Regions from separate parts of the Listeria immobilis genome, predicted to be linked through region 1. Evidence: riboswitches for the same ligand, from Rfam matches in the RefSeq annotation. Region 1 holds a riboswitch; each other region holds the start of a gene.

Region 1 (5,277 bases):
AATGATAAGATAATGGGGCTTTTAACTGGTGCAGATGATTACATGGTGAAGCCGTTTAATCCATTAGAGCTTTCTGTCCGTGTCAAAGCAATTTTGAGGCGAATGCAACAAATGAGTCAAGTAGAGCCGATTAGTCAGGATAAAGTTATCATTGGACCAATCATTGTTGATCGTGCGCTTCATGTGGTGACAGTTAGTGGAAAAGAACTACATTTAACAACTTCGGAATTTGATATTTTATTTTTGCTTGCAAGTGAACCAGGGCGAGTATTTAGTTCCGAATATATTTTCGAAAAAATTTGGCAAGAAAAAGCGCTTGGAGCAAGTAAAACGGTTATGGTCCATATTAGCAATTTGCGTGATAAATTACGAGATGCTATGGGCGGGGAAAATGTGATTAAGACTATATGGGGAGTAGGATACAAAGTTGAAATATAAACTTGAAATGTTGTTTACTAAAATTAGCCATGTGATGAATATTTGGCAAGCAACTTTTTTCGCTGTTATTTCATGGGTTTTAGGCATGGTTACGGTACGAACTATATATTTATGGGCTATCTCCATTAGAGATGATTCTTTATTTTTAAAAGAAGTTACTCGAGCGATTGTCAGTTTATTTGGTCCTAATAAATATGTTCGTGTGATGGATTCCATTTGGGTATTATTAATCAATTATTTTATTATTTTCTTGATTACTTGCTTATTTTTCTCCTTTTTCTATCGCTACATGCGGCAAAAACTTTTGAAAAAGCAATTGCGAACAATAAATTTTGCGCTAAACGATGGAAAACCAGTGGATACAGAGAGTTTTGTTCCTGAAATTCAAGAATTAGAGCGAAATATCGAAAACATGCGAGAACGACAAAATAAATTAATGAAACAAGAAGAGCAGGCGCAACAAGCTAGAAATGATTTAATTACGAATGTTTCGCATGATCTTAGGACACCACTGACTTCAATTTTGGGGTACTTAAGTTATATTCATGAAGATCGTTATCGTGATGAAGTGGAATTGCGTTATTACACGGAGCTGGTTTACGGTAAGGCACGACATCTGCATAAGCTGATTGATGACTTGTTTTCTTATACAAGACTTGATAGCGTTGAGTATCAATTAAAAAAAGATGAATTAGACGTTATTGAATTATTAAGTCAGCTAGTTGCCGAATATGATGGACAAGCAACGGAACGAAATATGAAAATCGTAGAGCATTTTGATGCCAAAAAGTTAATTATTAGCGGTGATGGCAATCAAATCATGCGTTTATTTGAAAATCTGTTTTCGAATGCGCTTCGGTACGGAGAAGGAAATAAGCAAATCGACGTAAGCGCAAAACAAGAAGGAAATATGGCTGTTGTAAAAGTAACGAATTACGGACAAGAAATTTCAGAAATCGATTTACCATATTTATTTGAGCGATTTTATAAAGCTGATAAAAATAGAACAACGACTGGAACTGGCTTGGGGCTTGCTATCGCCAAATCAATTGTTGAAAAACATGGTGGACTTGTTACTGCTGAGAGCAAACATCGGAAAACTAGTTTTATCGTTAAATTACCACTCAGTTAATCTTTAATAATTCTTAAATTTTTCTTTCCTCATGGTTTATATTCATTCAGTAGAATATAAATTACGGAGGGTGAACAAATGAAAAAGCATTTTGTCTTAATTGTTGTTGCTTGTATTACAGTCGTTGTGATTTTTGTTTATTTAGCCCAAATAAATAAGGGTAAAATTAATTCTCAAAATAGAGCACAAGTAAAAATTGCCTCACAATTAACTAGTATAGATGATCAAAGAAATACCGTTATAATTAGTGAATTAAATTACAATTAATAAGCTATTAGTAAAAATTTATTGACAAAGTAGAGTGGAAAAGGTAATATGAAAAAACAAGAAATGTCACGATAGTCATAAATGAAGTGATATAATTATATGTAGAAATCTTATCCAGAGTGGTGGAGGGAAATGCCCTGTGAAACCCAGCAACCTAAACAATAGTTCATTTTGTGTTTAAGGTGCTAAATCATGCAGAACAGTTAATTGTTCTGAAAGATGAGAAGGAAGTTAGTCCATTTGAAAAAATGCTGCCTTTCTGCTCATCAGCAGAAAGGCTTTTTGTATACCAGAAATGTAGAAAAGGTGATAGAGATGATAACATTACAGCACGTTGTAAAAGAATATACATCAAGAAATAATAAAGTCCGAGCAGTCGATAATGTCGATTTAGAAATTGAACAAGGAGAAATATTTGGTGTAGTAGGCTATTCAGGCGCTGGAAAAAGTACGTTGATAAGAATGTTCAACGGATTAGAGCTACCAACTGAAGGTTCAGTAGAGGTGGATAACTTACTAATTAGTCAGATCCGTGGTGGAAAACTTCGAAAAGCTCGGCAACAAATTGGAATGATTTTTCAACATTTTAATTTATTATGGTCACGTACTGTTGCTGAAAACATTGCCTTTCCGTTAGAAATTGCTGGCGTACGCGGTGAAAAAAGACGATTTCGCGTTAATGAATTAATTCGGTTAGTTGGACTAGAAGGAAAAGAAAATGCTTATCCAGCTGAACTAAGTGGTGGGCAAAAGCAACGGGTAGGAATTGCTAGAGCGCTTGCTAATAATCCCAAAGTGCTATTATGTGATGAAGCAACCTCCGCACTAGATCCACAAACAACAGATGAAGTTTTAGAACTTTTATTAGATATTAACAAACGCCTCAACCTTACAATCATTGTTATCACCCACGAAATGCATGTTATTCGAAAAATATGTAATCGTGTAGCCGTGATGGAAAACGGAAAAGTTGTTGAACTTGGAGAAGTATTAGATGTTTTCCGTCATCCAAAAGAAAAAGTAACCCAACGCTTTGTTCGTCAAGTAACTGATTCAGATGAAACGGAAGAATTAATTCATCTGCTACTTGAAAACTATGCAGAAGGTGAAATAGTTAAACTGTTATTTATGAGCGAAAATGCAACCCAACCTGTGATTTCTCAAGTTGCGAAAGATAATGATGTTATGCTAAATGTCCTCCATGGTAATTTAACACAAACACAAAACGGCGCTTATGGAACGCTTTATGTACAGATACTAGGTGCGAAAGAAGCGATTAATGCGAGTCTAACACAGCTACGTCAACTTAATGTAGAAACGGAAGTGTTAGAGCGATGACGAAATTACAAGAATTATTCCCAAATGTTGATTTTCAAATGATGTGGGTAGCAACACAAGAAACATTATATATGACACTTACTTCACTATTTGCAGTATTTTTATTAGGAATTGTGTTAGGATTGTTACTATTTTTAACAAATAATAAAAAACATACTGGTGCCCGTATTCTTTACTGGATTACAGCAATACTAGTCAACGTTTTCCGTTCCATTCCGTTTATTATTTTAATTGTCCTGCTTCTCCCAATGACAAAATCGCTAGTTGGTACAGTTATTGGACCGAAAGCCGCTTTACCAGCGTTAATTATCTCGGCTGCTCCTTTTTATGGTCGGATGGTGGAAATTGCTTTTCGTGAAGTAGACAAAGGAGTTATTGAAGCGGCAAAATCAATGGGTGCTAATATGTTCACCATAATTGGAAAAGTGCTTATCCCGGAAGCTTTACCAGCGATAATTTCTGGTATTACAGTTACAGCCATTTCTTTAGTAGGTTTCACAGCGATGGCAGGTGTCATTGGTGCCGGTGGACTTGGAAATACCGCATATCTGGAAGGATTCCAACGCGGGCAACCAGATGTAACAGTTTTAGCAACCATTATTATTTTGATTATAGTCTTTATTTTTCAGTTTATCGGCGACTTTTTAACCAAACGAACCGACAAACGCTAACCTAAGTATATGAAGCAATTTATATAAAAAACGCGGAATCCCCGCAAAAAAGGAGAGATTTTCATGAAAAAGGTTCTTGGATTTATTTTTACATTAAGTTTAATTTTAGTACTTACAGCTTGTGGTAGCTCATCTGATAAAGCATCATCCAGTAAAACAGACGATAAGGAATTGGTAGTAGGTGCTTCAAACACGCCTCATGCTCAAATTTTGGAGCAAGCAAAACCAATTTTGAAAGAAAAAGGAATTAATTTGAAGATTGTAAAGTATACAGATTATGTTATGCCGAATAAAGCACTTGAAGAAGGCGACTTGGATGCCAACTATTTCCAACATAAACCTTACCTTGAACTAGAAGAAAAGGAAAAAGGATATAAATTTGCTGATGTTGGTGCAATCCATATCGAACCAATGGGAATCTACTCCAAAAAAGTAAAAGATATTAAAGATTTAAAAGACGGCGCACAAGTATTACTTTCTAATTCAAAATCAGATTGGCCACGTGTTATTGGTATTTTTGTAGATAATGGGCTATTAACTTTAAAAGATGGTGTTAAAGCGCAAGATGCAACTTTTGATGATATTAAAGATAACCCTAAAAATTTAAAATTCAAATATGATTTTGATCCAGCTTATTTAATGACTGCTTACAATAACGAAGAAGGCGATGTTGTTGCGATTAATTCTAACTTTGTAGTTGATCAAGGCTTAAATCCTTCCAAAGATGCCATTGCGATTGAAAGCAAAGACTCTCCATACGCTAATATTGTTGTTACAACAGAGGAGAATAAAGACGATAAAAATGTTAAAGAATTAGTGACTGTGCTTCACTCTAAAGAAATTCAAGACTATATTACAAAAGAATGGGACGGCGCAGTAGTTCCAGTTGATAAGTAAACAATAAAAAAAATCCTTTTACCAAGTCGGTAAAAGGTTTTTTTTATTGTATGGTACTTCCTAAATAAAGTTTTAAACCATCTGAAATGGCTTTATCAAGTTCTTTTTTAGAAACAATTTCATTTCCTTTTGGCATGGAAGGAACTTTTTCATAGTCTAACATATCAATGGTTGTAGTGAAGTTCATTAAGTGATTTGATGCTTCATCTTTATAATTGGTGTCAATAGTGGCTTTACTAAAACCTTTTTTGCTATCTGGTGTTAAAGTTAATCGGAAATCCAAGCTTTGTGTTTTTGTAGATGTAAGCTTTTTTAATGCAGAACGAATGGATTTTTGTTGCGTTTGCCAAGTAGATTTGGCTTCTTTTTGTGTACTGCTATTAATTTCAGAAATAAGGGTAACGATATTGCCGTCGTCATCAAGGGTTTTCAGTACTTCGTTAATCATATCGCTAATTTCTTTTTTACTTAATTTGAGCACGATATCACCGTTATCTTTTGCGGTGAAGTGTTGATCATCAAGGTTATTTAAAT
Region 2 (5,277 bases), on a different contig from region 1:
ATGTTCTTTGGAAAAGGCAGCTGGTGAACTTTCGGCAACTGTGAATCGTTCGAAACGCTTTGAAAATAATTCGCTCGTTCGATAAGTCATCATGCCTACCATTCTAGCTGTAGCAAGACCGCCTTCAGGTTGACCGATATAATTTCCTCCATTAAAATCAGGATCATTTAAAATTGCCATCCGCATGATTAAATTATAGCCAATTGCGTCAGGCCCAGCAGCAAGAGGGGATGCGATATTAATAATACTATCAGTAATATCCGCATAATCAATGGCCCATTCTGTAGCTTGCATCCCTCCCATAGATCCACCAATAACCGAAACAATCCTTTCAACACCTAATTGCTCTAAAAGCTCACGTTGAACTTTAATAATATCTTTAATTGAAAAACCAGGAAATTGCAGTCGGAAAGGGTCGCCAGTTTTTGGATTAATGGAAGATGGTCCAGTTGTACCACTACATCCCCCAAACACATTCGTACAAACCAAGAAATATTTATTAGTATCAATAGTTTTTCCAGGTCCAATATAATCATCCCACCAACCAGGCGCATCATCTTCATAGTGCTTGGCTGCATGTGCTGTTCCAGTGAGAGCATGTTCTAATAAAATACAATTATCCCGAGATTCTGCTAATGTTCCGTAAGTTTCATAGCCAACTAAAACAGGACTTAAGGTTTCTCCGTTTTCAAGTAGAAGAGGACTTTTTTGAAATAGTTCTTTTTGTTGTAGGCTCACTTCTCTTCACATCCCCTTAAATTTGCTCTAGTGCATGTGTTAAATCTTGAATAATATCATCTGCATTCTCAATTCCAATAGATAGACGTATTGATTCCGGTTTTACCCCAGCAGTAAGTTGTTGATCTTCGCTTAACTGTTGATGAGTCGTGGAGGCTGGATGAATAATAAGCGATTTTGCATCTCCAACGTTTGCTAAATGGGAGAATAGTTCCACCGACTCAATCACTTTTTTCCCAGCTTCATAACCACCTTTAACGCCAAAAGTGAAAATAGATCCAGGACCTTTTGGTAAGTATTTTTGCGCTAAATCAAAATATTTATTTTCTTTTAGGTTAGGGTAGTTAACCCACGCAACTTTTGGATGGTCATTTAAGAAGTTTGCAACTAATTTTGCATTTTTTACATGTTGTTCTAATCGCAGGGAGAGTGTTTCTAAACCAAGGATAAGTAGGAATGCATTAAAAGGTGATAGTGCTGCACCTGTGTCGCGTAAAAGTGAAACACGTAGTTTGGTAATATAAGCAGCCGCTCCAACATCATTTGTGTAGGATAAACCGTTATAACTGTCATCTGGAACAACTAATTTTGGGAACTTACCATTTGCCCAGTCAAATTTGCCCGAATCAATTACAGCTCCACCAATTGCAACCCCATGACCACCGATGAATTTAGTAGCTGAATAAACGACAATATCAGCTCCAAAATCAAACGGACGATTTAAATAAGCGGTTGCGAAAGTATTATCAACAATAAGGGGGATATTAGAAGTGTGCGCAATGTTTGCCACTTTTTCAATATCAACAATATTAATATCTGGATTGCCAATTGTCTCAACAAAGACAGCCTTCGTATTTTCTTTAATGGCCTTTTCAAAATTTTCTGGTTCATTTGGATCTACAAAGGTAACTTCAATCCCAAATGTTTTAAAAGTATGAGAGAACAGTGTATGTGTACCACCATAAAGTGTTGCTGCTGCGACAATATGATCACCAGAACCAGCAATATTTAAAATGGAGTAGGTTATAGCAGCCATTCCAGAAGCTGTTGCAACTGCACCAATACCGCCCTCAAGTAAAGTTAAGCGTTCTTCTAACACAGCGGTAGTGGGGTTCATAATTCGCGTATAAATATTTCCAGATTCTTGAAGACCAAATAAAGCTGCTGCATGCTCTGGACTATCAAAAGTGTAGGAAGTTGTTTGGTAAATAGGAACGGCTCTAGAATGTGTATCCCCGTCTGGTGTATGTCCTCCGTGTACTTGAATTGTTTCAAATTGATACTCATTACTCATAAAATCCACTCCTCTTTTAATATGTATTTACTTGTAATTCCAATCAAAAAACCTCCCTAGCAGTATATAAGCCGCCAGAGAGGATAGAGTTTCCTAAACTTGGATTTCCGACTTATCTTTCAGAATATACTGCTGGAATTAGCACCGTGAAATAATATTCCGGTTGCTAAGGCTTCAAAGGGCCAGTCCCTCCACCTTTCATGATAAGAAAATACGATTAAATTAAGTTTTATATTACGCTGGATGAATGAAATTGTCAACTATCTGTTTATTTTATTTGATTTACGGCCAATAATGTGTGAGTTTTGTGTCTATCAATAAATTTAAGTTAAATTTTGTTCGAGAAAAGTGTTTAATTTTTTATTTTTAGGCTATTATAGATAAGTCTAGTTGAATTTCATCAAAAATGGGGTCGAATTAGAACAAAAAATTGGGAGTTGAAAGACATATGAAAACTTTTACACGAATTCTTGTTTTATTAGCAGGGATTGCAATGATTGCACTAGGGATTTGGTTTTTATTCCATCCGGGGATTTCTTTATTAACCTCAACATTAATGTTTGGCTTCTTGCTACTTATTTCTGGTATTTTTCACACAGTTTCTTATTTCTCAGATAAGAAAATGCAGAAAGTATCAGGTTGGGTGCTAGCTGATGGTATTTTATCTATTTTATTAGGTTTCTTGCTATTATTTAATGAATTTGCAGGTGCAGCAACACTTGTATTACTGTTTGGTATGTGGGTACTATTTGCTGGTATTATGCGTACGATTGGTGCGTTTACCGCAAAACAAAACAATGTACAAGGTTGGGGCTGGATTTTAACAATTGGTATCATTGGTATCATTGTTGGATTCATTGCACTTTTCAATCCAGTTGTTTCGGCAATTGGTATCGTACTTATCGTTGGTATCTTCTTCATCGTTCAAGGTATCAGTGCTATTGCAACATTCTTCTTTATTGGAAAAACCAAATAATAAAAAAACGAACCCAGTTGTTTAAATTGGGTTCGTTTTTTTAATGAGTTAATTTCTAATGCAAAGATAAGCAACTACCTAAATTACTTAGATAGTTGCATTTTTGTTTATGCGTGTTTTTTACGTAATGTAATAACCGTTCCGCTAACTAAAAGAAGACCAATAAATGCGAGCGGAAGAGAGTTTGTATCTCCAGTTTTTGGTAATTTTTTAAATGTCTCTTTTTTGTTTGAAATTTTAATCTTCGGCTTTACTTCTGACTTCGGTGAGTCTGGAGGGGCAGGCATAGGTACTATAGCAAGTAGATTGTTATATTCATTATAGCTATAAATGACTTCTTCACTGTAGTCAAAAGAGTAATTATAGGCAACTAGACTATATTTATCTCCTGATTTTAGTGGTTTTTCTAAAGTTAAGATAAAGTTTCCTTCTTCATCAGAATAGGCACTCGCAAGTGTATTTCCGTCAGAATCATCCATATCTACAATAACATTAGGTGATGTAGTTCCGTAAATAGTTGAAGCATTGCTAGTTGTTGTATTAATAACTGGTTTTTTTAGTGTTGGCACATTATTGGCAACAAAATATGAGATGGTGGCTTCTCGTGTATTTCCAGCTGAATCTGTTGCGATGATAATTGCCTCTTGATAACCCAGTGTAGTACTAGACGCTTCATGTCCTGGTTTGTAAGCTACTGTGAATTTTCCAGAGTTATCAGAGATTTTTACGAAGGCATCATAGTCTAGCGTATCACCTTTTCGTATTATTAGTAGAATTAGTTGACTTAAAATTGAGGGTGGAGTTTGATCTGTAACAGCGAAAGTGGCAATTAATTCTTCAGATATACCGGCTTTTGTCGCAACAATAGTCGTCGTAAATGAACCTGTTTTTTTAGTGGAAGGAGCGCCGGATTTAAAGCTTAAAGTTACATCAGGCGCAGCATCTACAAACTGCATTGGTGTTGGTTTAGAATCTTGGGCAATTGTTGGTGCGGTCGTTTTTAAAGTTGCTAGTGGTGTTGCAACGTTTACAGTATAGTTAACTGTGAGTTCAATTGATGTAGCATCATCGAAATCTACAACAATAATTGTGGAGTAATCTCCAGCATTAGATGTTTCAGGTTGCCCATTTTTAAAGGTAAATGTTGGATTGTTGCCATTGTCATTAATCGTTACAAAATCACTTGCAACTGGATTAGAATCAATTTCAAATGCAAGCCCTGTTTTTGCAATAACTGCATTTGGTGAAGCTTTTAAATTGTCTTTTTCTTCCGTTGTATTTTTTTCTACCACATCAGGAGTTACGATAGTCTCTGTATTTTCCCCATCCTCCGTATCTGTCGCATAGGCAGGCGTGCTAATAGATAAAGCTAGCCCAAATGCTAAAGTTAGTGCTATCCCTTTTTTTAAGTTTTTCATTAGATGTCCTCTTTTCTTTTTTTTTTATTGCATATTTATTATAACAAGGAGAATATCTGAAAGAAAGCGAAAATAAATCATTTGTGAAATTATGTACAAAGATAGCTAAACAAAAACGTATATTCATTAAGAATACACGCTTTTAAGATAATTATAAATATGACTTATATGTATTAGTTAATTTTTGCTTATGGGTTTCAAAATCGTTTATTCGCCAAGGCTTAGGCGATAAAGCAAGAATTCCTTCTTCCTCCAACTTACGCAAATTCGTCGCGACATACGCACGCGCTAAATTTAAATAATTACCTAATATTTTTTGAGTAAAATAATATGGGATAAGGCATGAACCATCTGACTCAATTCTGCCAAAACGTTCACCACAAGCAATTAATCCCGCTAATACTTTTTCACTAGAAGGTAAGTTAACATATGCTTCTCGTTCTAATATTGGCTGAAGCATATTTTGCATCAATGTATTCATCTGCCAAAAAACATCTGGCGAACTTAGAAATTTACTAAGAACATATTTTCTTTCAAATTGAAAGACACTAACTTCGCTAATAGTTGTATAGTTAACTGGTGATTTTGCGCCACCAAGCATTGTAAGCGTTCCAATCGATTCATTTTTTCCAAGGAAGCTAATAATGCTATCTTCTTTACATGTGTTTTTACTCATAGAGACAACACCATCTCCTATAATATAGAAGTATGTGCTTTCTTCTCCTTCTGAAATAATTCTTTGGTTGCGTCTAAAGCGAATCCTTTTATATGGAAGAACTGCTTCAGTGGAGTCTTTTAACATTTCAAGTAAGTCTGTGTTGTAAAAACTATTTTCCTCATTCAGTAATGAC
Region 3 (5,277 bases), on a different contig from region 1:
ATTAATGGAAGAAACTGGTGCTATCCCAGGTGAACTTTATTTTGTTGCGGATTATCTTGTGACTTCGAAGGAACGAACTTTTACCAAACGAGTATATACAACAAAAGTAGAAAAGTTAGAAGCTAAAACAGATTATTTAGAGACAAGGGGACCAGTTGTTTTAAATGGAAACCTACGTCAACTTATTTGTGGACCTGCTTTTAGTTTTTTTATGCGAGATGCAGGAATGGTAAAAATAGTAGAAGCAGCAGAGCGGATTTTAAAACAACAAAAACTAGTCAATTAGGGGTAAACTCTGCTATGATAAAAGCATTGGAGGTGAGAAAAATTGGGTATGCCACTTGAAGTAAACACAATGATAGTCACAAAAGGAAATGAAAAAAGAATTTCTGATAATTTTTTTGAATTGGAAAAACAAGGATATCGAATTTATCCGATTGATGTTCCTATTATAGTTCGTAAAACAAAGGAAGGCGAAACTCTTGGAGAAGCCATTCCTCGCAAATTAGTTTGGGAAAATAACAAAACGATTATTAAATATGAGTTAATTGCTTTAAATTCAAGTAATTAATTGGGAGGGGATTATTTGAAACGAAAAGTTGGTATCATTGGCGCTGGTCATGTTGGAAGCGATGTGGCTTTTTCTCTTGTGACGCAGGGGATTTGTGATGAAATTGTTTTAATTGATAAACAAGAAACAAAGGCGATGAGTGAGGCGTTAGAACTTCGTGATATGTCTTCAATGACTCGTTCTTATACAGAAATTATCCCCAATGATCTTGATGCTTTAAGTGATGCGGATATTATTGTTATGGCAGTTGGTCCGGAAACATTATTAAGAGAAGATCGAATGGAAGAATTAATTGAAACAAGTAAAGCAGTAGCAGAGATAATTCCCAAAATTTTAGCAACTGGATTCAATGGGATTTTTATAAATATTACGAACCCTTGTGATGTTATTACAGCACTTATTCAAAAGTTATCTGGTTTTAATCATTCTCGTGTGTTTGGTACAGGCACATCTCTTGATACCGCAAGAATGCGAAGAGTTGTTGGTGAGGTGCTTAATATCAACCCAAAAAGTGTGGACGGTTATGTACTTGGTGAACATGGGGAGTCGCAATTTGTTGCTTGGTCAACAGTAAGGATTGGTGGTGTTCCTCTTTTAGATTACCAAACAAATAAACCACTTGATTTAGCTTCCTTAAAGCAAAGTGTCCGTGGCGGAGGATGGAATATTTTAACAGGTAAAGGATGGACTAGCTTTGGTATTGCAACAGCTACAGCGCAAATTGTAGACGCTGTTTTATCTAATGCCAAACAAGTTTTCCCACTAGCTGTCTTTTCAAAAGAGATGGAAATTTATATTGGTCAACCAGCAATTATTGGCAGTGAGGGTGTTACAAGTATTTTAAAACCACCACTTACAGAAGAAGAAAAGGCTGATTTGATCGCATCCAGTAACGTTATTAAAGCAGCACTGGAAACAGTAAATGAAAATAATTAATACAAAAGAAAGTTAGATACATAATAACTTGGGATAGTAGAAATCTTCTTTATTACGAAATATAATTGCTTTTCATGAACAAAATATTTTAGTGAAGGCAATAAAAAAACTAGTTCCAGTAAAAGAAATAATTTACCAGAACTAGTTTTTTATGCGGTCTTTGCTTTTTTTTGTTTAGGTTTATTTGATTTTCTAACGATAAAACGAATGAGACTAATAATTAATGAAACAATATATTCACCAAAAGCTCCAATGAAAATCGCGATGGCTATTTCTGTTTGGGCCATTCCTCCACCATAAAAACTAATGAAGAACACGACACCACTTGCAATCAACCCCATTGCGGCTAAAAAATATTTAAACCAGTACCAACGAAGGACAAAATCAAATAAACAAACAGCTGCTAAAAAGCCAAGAAAAATAATCGAGGATAACGGAATTAAACTCATAGATACAATCTCCTTTAATAAATAAAAACATCTTTTTATCCATCTATCATAACACAGGTTGGAAATAATGATAAGAAAAAATTGATTCAAAAACGTTTGAGATGAAAAGAGCTATTTTAAAAAAGGAATATCCGGATTAGTTATTGCATCTAGTCGGACTTTATGGTATTCTAGCTTAGAATTAAAATTTATCTCTTATCCAGAGCGGTAGAGGGACTGACCCTTTGAAGCCCAGCAACCTACACATATAAGTGAAAGGTGCTAATCTGTTGCAGGAGTATTATCTCCTGAACGATGAGAGCAAAGGTATAATGATAGCCTTTCTCTATTCGTGCGCGTTTTGTGCTAAATAGAGAAAGGCTTTTTATATGAGGCTTATTTGGAAAGAATTAAAGGAGGAAAATAAAATTGGCTAAAAATCGTCATCTATTTACATCGGAATCGGTTTCTGATGGACATCCAGATAAAATTGCAGATCAAATATCTGATGCAATTTTAGATGCAATTATTTCAAAAGATCCGGACGCACGTGTAGCTTGTGAAACTACTGTGACAACTGGACTTGTTTTAGTAGCAGGAGAAATTACGACTTCTGTTTATGTAGATATTCCAAAAATTGTTCGTGATACAATTAAAGAAATTGGCTATACGCGTGCAAAATATGGTTTTGATGCGGAAACATGTGCCGTTTTAACAGCCATTGATGAGCAATCACCAGATATTGCACAAGGTGTAGATGAAGCATTAGAATCAAGAAGCGGCGGGGAACATGATGCGGTTATTGAAGCAATCGGTGCAGGAGACCAAGGCTTAATGTTCGGATTTGCTACTGATGAAACAGAAGAATTAATGCCATTACCTATTTTCTTAGCACATGGTCTTGCACGTAAATTAACCGAACTACGCAAATCAAAAAAACTGGATTATTTACGTCCTGATGCTAAAACACAAGTAACTGTTGAATATGATGAATTAAATAGACCTGTTCGAATTGATACGATTGTTGTTTCGACACAACATCATCCCGATATTACACAAGAACAAATTGCTAAAGATTTGCACACATATCTTTTCCCAGAAGTGATTGATGCTTCTTTCTTAGATGAAGACACGAAATACTTTATCAATCCAACTGGTCGTTTTGTAATTGGTGGCCCCCTTGGAGATGCTGGCTTAACTGGTCGTAAAATCATTGTTGATACTTACGGCGGCTATGCGCGACATGGTGGCGGGGCATTTTCTGGAAAAGATCCGACTAAAGTAGATCGTTCTGGTGCTTATGCTGCTAGATATGTTGCTAAAAATATCGTTGCTGCGGGACTAGCTAAAAAAGTGGAAGTACAGCTTGCTTATGCTATTGGTGTGGCTCGTCCAGTATCGATTTCGATTGACACATATGGAACTAGTGAATTTTCGGAACAAGAGTTAATCGATGGAGTAAATGCATTATTTGATTTACGCCCAGCTGGTATTATTCACATGCTTGATTTACGTCGTCCGATTTATCGTCAAACAGCGGCTTTTGGACATTTTGGACGTAGTGATTTGGATTTACCTTGGGAAAGAACAGATAAAGCAGAAGCATTACAAAAATTAGTAGCAAAATAAAAGATACCGAACATTTCTTTTAAGAGTGTTCGGTTTTTCCTTCCTAAACAGTGCAAAGGAAGTCTAGTTATGATATGATAGACGTTGTGAAAAAAAGAAAAAATGATTATGTATATAGAGGAGAAATGTTACCATGTGTGGATTTGTAGGATGCGTACATGACCGCATTACAGAAATTACTGGCGCTGATAAAGAAACCTTTAGACAAATGAACAGTATGATAACGCACCGTGGACCGGATGATGAAGGTTATTTCACAGATGACCACGTGCAATTTGGTTTCCGCCGTTTAAGTATTATTGATGTAGAAAACGGTCATCAACCGCTAACGTATGAAAATGAACGTTATTGGATTATTTTTAATGGAGAAATTTATAACTATGTTGAACTCCGCGAGCAATTAATTGCAGAGGGAATGACATTTGAAACAGAGAGTGATACAGAAGTAATTATTGCTACGTATGCAAAATATAAAGAAAAAACCGCAGAACGTCTTCGTGGGATGTTTGGCTTTGTTATTTGGGATAAACAAGAAGAACTTGTATACGGCGCACGTGATCCATTTGGTATAAAACCATTTTTCTATGCAGAAGAAGATGGCAAGCTTTATATGGGCTCAGAAAAAAAATCCATTCTTCATGCTTTAAAAGAAAAGGAATTAGATGAAATTTCCTTGCAAAATTACATGACTTACCAATTCGTTCCAGAACCAGATTCTTTAACAAAAAATGTAAAGCGTTTGGAACCAGGTCATCAATTCATCAAAAAAATAGGCGAACCAATGGAAATAACTACATATTGGAAAGCAGCTTTTGCACCAGTGACAAAATCTGAAGACGCATGGGTGAAAGAAATCCGTGATGTAATGTATGATTCTGTTAAAATGCATATGCGCTCTGATGTTCCTGTAGGCTCGTTTTTATCTGGTGGAATTGATTCTTCCATTATTGCTGCGATTGCCAAAGAGTACCACCCAGCTATTAAAACATTTTCAGTTGGATTTGAGCGGGATGGATTTAGTGAAATTGATGTAGCAAAAGAAACTGCTGATAAACTTGGCGTAGAAAATATTAGCTATGTTATTTCTCCGGAAGAATACATGAAAGAATTACCAAAAATCGTGTGGCATATGGATGATCCGCTTGCTGATCCAGCTGCTATTCCGCTTTATTTCTTATCCAGAGAAGCTCGCAAACAAGTAACCGTTGCATTATCTGGTGAAGGAGCGGATGAACTTTTTGGCGGATATAATATTTACAACGAACCTAACTCTTTAGCAATGTTCAATAAAATGCCAAAAGTATTTAAATCGATGTTAAACAGTGTTGCGAGTGTGATGCCAGAGGGAATGCGTGGTAAAAGTTTCTTAGAACGTGGAACAACGCCGATGGAAGAACGCTATATCGGTAATGCAAAAATGTTCACTGAGAAAGAAAAACAAATTTTACTTCCAAAATACCAAGCTGGACACGATTATACAAATATTACCGATCCGTTTTATGCAGAAACAAAAAACTATCATCCGGTAGAAAGAATGCAGTATATTGATATTCATACTTGGCTTCGAGGCGATATTCTTTTAAAAGCAGACCGAATGACAATGGCTAACTCACTAGAAGTTCGTGTGCCTTTCCTTGATAAAGAAGTGTATAATGTTGCAAAAGGTATTCCAGACACCATGAAAACCACACAAGGAACAACGAAGTACATTTT
Region 4 (5,277 bases), on a different contig from region 1:
TGCAGCTTCCACAATCGCTTTTTCTATCCGTGCATAGTTTGCATCTGGATACTTAAACGTTACATCCGTTTGACATAATGCCAACTTCCACATGTTCTTCGCTCCCTTTTTTCCCTTTTCTTTTAAAAATAACATAAGCTTGGTGATTGGTCTATTTTCGACCACCTTCACCAAGCTCTAGGTATGGATTTAATCCTTTTTTAAACGTCTAGCTAAGAAATTACCAAACGATTGTAGTGATTGAACCATAATGATTAAAATAATAATCGTTGTGAACATAACAGCAGCTTCATAGCGTTGGAAACCATATTGATAAGCAATTGTTCCAAGACCACCAGCACCAACAAGTCCTGCCATCGCTGTAGCACCGATAAGTCCAATTGTAGCGATAGTTAGCCCAAGTACAATACCCGAGCGAGCCTCACGAATAATAACGCTCCAAATGATTTTTGGTGTAGAAATGCCCATTGCTTGATAAGCTTCGATAACCCCTTTATCTACTTCAAGCAGTGCGGACTCCATTAAACGTGCAATATAAGGAGCTGTGAAGACAACAAGCGGCAAAATAACCCCTTGAATACCAATCGTCGTCCCAACAACTGCACGCGTTACGGGAATCATCAAGAATAATAAAATAATAAACGGTAAAGAGCGTAAAATATTAATAATCCAGTTTAAAATACTATAAACAACAAGATTTTCAGTTTGACCGCCTTTACGTGTTAAAATCAAAAATACACCAAGCGGAAGACCAATAGCTAAGGCAATAACAAGCGTAATGCCTGTCATTATTAACGTTTCTAGAAAACCTTGCCAAAGAATCGGGCCCCATTCTTCAATAAATGAACTCATAGCAACTCGACCTCCTCAACAACAACGCCAGATTCCTTTAAATAAGCAATTGCTTTATTATATTCTATTTCGTCCCCTTTTAAATGAACGAGCAGTTTTCCGAGTGTGCCGTTTTTCAAATGATCAATTCCGCCAGCTAAAATACTAGGAAGAACATCAAATTTACGCGAAACAAGTGCAAGTGCAGGTTCATCCGCTTCAGCCCCAATAAAGTGGAGGGATACAAGTTTTCCGGTAGCAATATATTTTTCTAGTAAATCTTGAGGAATATCAAAACTTGCCTCAGAGCCAACAAAACGTTTGGTTGTTGCATGCTTTGCTTTAGTGAAAATATCTAGGACAGTTCCTTGTTCCACTAAATGACCGTTTTCCATAACAGCAACACGATCACAAATGCGTTGAATGACATCAAGTTCATGAGTAATTAAGAAAATCGTGATGCCTAGTTCAGCGTTAATTTTAAGTAATAGTTGTAAAATTGCTTCCGTTGTTTCTGGATCAAGAGCGCTTGTTGCCTCGTCACTTAGTAAAATTTCTGGCTCATGTGCAAGTGCTCTTGCAATCGCCACACGTTGTTTTTGACCGCCAGAGAGCTGGCTTGGAAAATTATTTCGTTTATCTTCTAAGCCAACAATCGATAAATATTTGTCTACACGTGACTTAATTTCTTCTTTTGGTACTCCTTCAAGTTGGAGTGGTTTCGCAATGTTTTCATAAACGGTGGCAGTCTTAAGTAAGTTATAACCTTGGAAAATCATCCCAATTTTACGACGCGCTATCCGTAAATCTTTACTTGAAAGGGTAGATAAATTCTTACCGTCAATCAAAACGTGTCCTTCATCTGGACGTTCAAGTAAGTTAATACAACGAACGAGCGTACTTTTTCCAGCACCACTATAACCAACAACGCCAAAAATTTCTCCTTTTTCGACTTGAATAGATACATTTTTAACGGCTTCTACTGTTTTCCCATTAACGTTAAATGTTTTTGATACTTGATGTAATTCAATCAAAATAAAACAACTCCCTAAAATGCAGGTACAACAGACCCATTAAATTCTTTTTCAATAAATTCTCTGACATCATCAGAATGGTAATATTTTTCGAGTGTTTTTACTACTTCATCTTCTTTGTTTTCAGTGCGAACAACAAAAACGTTTGGATACGGATTGTTTTCTGTTGGTTCATTGTAAATAGCATCTTCATTAATAGAAAGCCCAGCGCCCATTGCAAAGTTTGTATTAATAGCTGCGGCTGCTACTTCATCTAATTGTGCAGGGATTTGTGAAGCCTCAAGTTCCACGATTTCTAAATCTAATGGATTTTCAGCAATATCTTTTTTCGTTGCTTTTTCTTCCACGCCATCTTTCAATTTAATAATACCTGCATCTTCAAATAATTTTAAACCACGATATTCGTTACTTGGATCATTTGGAACAGCAATTTTGTCCCCTTTTTTCAAATTCTTTATATCTTTAATGTCGTTTGAGTAGACGCCCATTGGAAAGGCAACTGTTTTAAAAGCTACGTCTAGTTTGTAACCTTTGTCTTTCTTTTGTTGCTCTAAAAATGGAATGGTTTGATAGTTGTTTGTATCCAAGTCACCATCGTTTAGAGCTGTATTTGGTGTATTATAATCATCAAATGTTTTGATTTTGATTTCAAGACCATCTTTTTTCGCTAATTTTTGAACTTCTTCAGCAATTTGTTGGTGTGGACCAGCTGTTGTACCAATAGTTATTTCTTTCGTGCTTAAAGCTTTATCATCACTACCGCCACCACACGCAGCTAATCCTAAAATAAGGCTTGACGCAAGTAAAATTCCTAACCCTTTTGTTAATTTTTTCATCTTTTTTCCTCCCTAGTATGTTGATTATTTATCCAGATTTATTCATGAAAGCAATAAAAAACTTCTCTATTTAGAATAGAGAAGTGGAAAGTCGAACATATCCAGCTCCTCTTATCTACCAAAATGAAATCTACCATTTTGCTGGAATTAGCACCTTCACTTTACGCTTTAATAAAGTTGGGTTGCCGGGCTTCATAGGGCCAGTCCCTCTGCCGCTCTCGATAAGAGAAAATATTTTAGAAAAACCTGTTATTTAAAAATATACGCATTTTCCTTCAATTTGTCAATCGTTTTTTAGGTGTTTAAAAAAACAGACTGGACAAATACCTCAGAAAACTTTACTATTTTAATCAATGAAACTTATAAAGGACGGGTGTAAAATGAAAATTTCCAAACGTTTACAAAATTTACCAGAACAGTTTTTTTCTAGCCTAGTAGAAAAAGTTGGAAAGAAAGTGGCAGCTGGTCATGATGTTATTAACTTAGGCCAAGGTAATCCAGATCAGCCAACACCCGATCATATTGTTGCGGCACTTAAAGATGCTTCTGAAAAGCCTAATAATCATAAGTATTCTTTATTTCGTGGAAAGTTCGAATTGAAAAAAGCGGCCGCAGATTTTTATGCACGCGAATATAATGTAACTATTGATCCGATGACCGAAGTAGCAATTTTATTTGGAACAAAAACAGGATTAGTTGAATTGCCAATGTGTATTATGGATCCGGGTGATGTGATGCTATTACCAGACCCTGGTTATCCCGATTATTTGTCAGGAGTGGTTTTAGGAGAAGTTCAATTTGAAAGGATGCCTTTAATCGCAGAAAATCATTTTCTACCTGATTTCACTAAAATTCCTGCTGAAATTGCGAAAAAAGCGGAATTAATGTACTTAAATTATCCCAATAACCCAACTGGCGCGATTGCTACAACTGATTTTTTTGAGGAAACAGTTGCTTTCGCTAAAGAAAATAATATTATAGTTGCGCATGATTTTGCTTATGGTGCAATTGGCTTTGATGGTCAAAAACCGATTAGTTTCTTGCAAACTCCTGGCGCAAAGGGAGTCGGAATTGAATTATACACACTTTCGAAAACATATAATATGGCAGGCTGGCGAGTTGGTTTTGCGGTTGGAAACAAAGAAGTTATTGAAGCAATCAACCTTATTCAAGATCATATGTATGTAAGTTTATTTCCAGGAATTCAAGATGCGGCTATAGAAGCTTTAACAGGTGATCAATTGTGTGTCCGCGAATTAAATGCGCGCTATGAAAAAAGACGCAATGCCTTTATTGCTGCATGCGAAAAAATTGGTTGGAATGCAGTTGCTCCAGCAGGTTCCTTCTTTGCTTGGATGCCAGTTCCCGAAGAGTTTACTAGTAGCCAATTTGCAGACTATTTATTAGAAGAAGCGAATGTTGCTGTAGCGGATGGAAGTGGTTTTGGGGAGTTTGGCGAAGGATATGTTCGTGTTGGACTTTTAATAGAGGAAGCTCGTTTAGAAGAAGCAATCACCCGAATTTCAAAATTACATCTTTTTGACAAAATTCCGCAAAGTTAAAACGCTGTCGTGACTTACTTTAAGATAAAAAAGCCTGTAATAATTCAGATAATTAGAGGTATGTGTTATAATTAGTTAGGTAAGTCTGTTTTTAATGTTACTAGTTTATAAAGATGAACCAAATGGGCTGTATTTAACAACAAAAAAGTATAAAACTAAACTATCTGTCCCGGTATAAACCGGCAAAATCCATGAATGAGAGGACTGTAAACTAATGGCAGAAAAGAAAATTCTTGTAGTAGATGATGAAAAACCGATTGCTGATATAGTTAAATTTAATCTAAATAAAGAAGGATTTGATGTATATTGCGCCTATGATGGCGATGAAGCATTAGAACTAGTTGAGGAAGTTCAACCAGATTTGATTCTACTAGATATTATGCTTCCAGGTCGTGATGGTATTGAGGTATGTCGTGAAGTTCGTAAAAAATATGATATGCCAATTATAATGGTCACAGCAAAAGATTCCGAAATTGATAAAGTTATTGGGCTAGAACTTGGAGCAGACGATTATGTAACCAAACCTTTTAGTAATCGTGAATTAATTGCGCGGGTAAAAGCTAATTTACGCCGTCACAGTCAAGTGAGCTCAAGTTCTGCAGAAGAAGAAGAAAATAGTGAAATAGAAATTGGTTCGTTAATTATTCATCCTGACGCATATGTTGCTTCTAAACGTGGTGAAACAATTGAACTTACGCATCGTGAATTTGAATTGCTTCATTATTTAGCGAAACACATGGGTCAAGTAATGACGCGAGAACATTTACTCCAAACTGTATGGGGTTATGATTATTTTGGTGATGTTCGGACGGTTGATGTTACTGTTCGTCGCTTACGTGAAAAAATCGAGGATAATCCAAGCCATCCAGCATGGTTAGTTACAAGACGTGGTGTGGGCTATTATTTACGGAATCCTGAACAAGAATAGTTAAAGCTTGATAAGCGGTTGCTAGAGTGTAAAAACTTTAGCAATCGCTTTTTTGGGTATATCCGCTTACTTAGTTCTTTTTTTAT

Evidence for each region. A riboswitch is a leader RNA that binds a small molecule or an ion and turns the genes downstream of it on or off. The one in region 1 is predicted to bind S-adenosylmethionine.
Region 2: it holds a riboswitch for S-adenosylmethionine, as region 1 does, so the genes downstream of both, HCJ45_RS04150 (O-acetylhomoserine aminocarboxypropyltransferase/cysteine synthase family protein) here and HCJ45_RS13275 (methionine ABC transporter ATP-binding protein) in region 1, are expected to answer to the same signal.
Region 3: it holds a riboswitch for S-adenosylmethionine, as region 1 does, so the genes downstream of both, metK (methionine adenosyltransferase) here and HCJ45_RS13275 (methionine ABC transporter ATP-binding protein) in region 1, are expected to answer to the same signal.
Region 4: it holds a riboswitch for S-adenosylmethionine, as region 1 does, so the genes downstream of both, HCJ45_RS12645 (MetQ/NlpA family ABC transporter substrate-binding protein) here and HCJ45_RS13275 (methionine ABC transporter ATP-binding protein) in region 1, are expected to answer to the same signal.

What each region holds. Positions count from the first base shown of each region.
Region 1 covers NZ_JAASUA010000013.1:17,279-22,555, forward strand. Annotated here, with positions in the region: gene cesR (response regulator CesR) at 1-438, shown strand, start outside; gene HCJ45_RS13265 (sensor histidine kinase) at 428-1,570, shown strand; gene HCJ45_RS13270 (hypothetical protein) at 1,649-1,837, shown strand; SAM riboswitch class I at 1,945-2,063, shown strand; gene HCJ45_RS13275 (methionine ABC transporter ATP-binding protein) at 2,153-3,175, shown strand; gene HCJ45_RS13280 (methionine ABC transporter permease) at 3,172-3,846, shown strand; gene HCJ45_RS13285 (MetQ/NlpA family ABC transporter substrate-binding protein) at 3,910-4,743, shown strand; gene HCJ45_RS13290 (Lmo2079 family surface lipoprotein) at 4,787-5,277, opposite strand, start outside.
Region 2 covers NZ_JAASUA010000002.1:263,403-268,679, forward strand. Annotated here, with positions in the region: gene metX (homoserine O-acetyltransferase MetX) at 1-738, opposite strand, end outside; gene HCJ45_RS04150 (O-acetylhomoserine aminocarboxypropyltransferase/cysteine synthase family protein) at 755-2,032, opposite strand; SAM riboswitch class I at 2,142-2,242, opposite strand; gene HCJ45_RS04155 (HdeD family acid-resistance protein) at 2,481-3,008, shown strand; gene HCJ45_RS04160 (LPXTG cell wall anchor domain-containing protein) at 3,116-4,426, opposite strand; gene HCJ45_RS04165 (Crp/Fnr family transcriptional regulator) at 4,578-5,277, opposite strand, start outside.
Region 3 covers NZ_JAASUA010000001.1:551,195-556,471, reverse strand. Annotated here, with positions in the region: gene ytkD (RNA deprotection pyrophosphohydrolase) at 1-286, shown strand, start outside; gene HCJ45_RS02810 (DUF2584 domain-containing protein) at 329-571, shown strand; gene HCJ45_RS02805 (L-lactate dehydrogenase) at 587-1,507, shown strand; gene HCJ45_RS02800 (hypothetical protein) at 1,657-1,956, opposite strand; SAM riboswitch class I at 2,149-2,257, shown strand; gene metK (methionine adenosyltransferase) at 2,365-3,564, shown strand; gene asnB (asparagine synthase (glutamine-hydrolyzing)) at 3,698-5,277, shown strand, end outside.
Region 4 covers NZ_JAASUA010000011.1:72,318-77,594, forward strand. Annotated here, with positions in the region: gene HCJ45_RS12630 (carbon-nitrogen family hydrolase) at 1-93, opposite strand, end outside; gene HCJ45_RS12635 (methionine ABC transporter permease) at 190-852, opposite strand; gene HCJ45_RS12640 (methionine ABC transporter ATP-binding protein) at 849-1,865, opposite strand; gene HCJ45_RS12645 (MetQ/NlpA family ABC transporter substrate-binding protein) at 1,880-2,701, opposite strand; SAM riboswitch class I at 2,810-2,929, opposite strand; gene HCJ45_RS12650 (pyridoxal phosphate-dependent aminotransferase) at 3,082-4,263, shown strand; gene yycF (response regulator YycF) at 4,478-5,191, shown strand.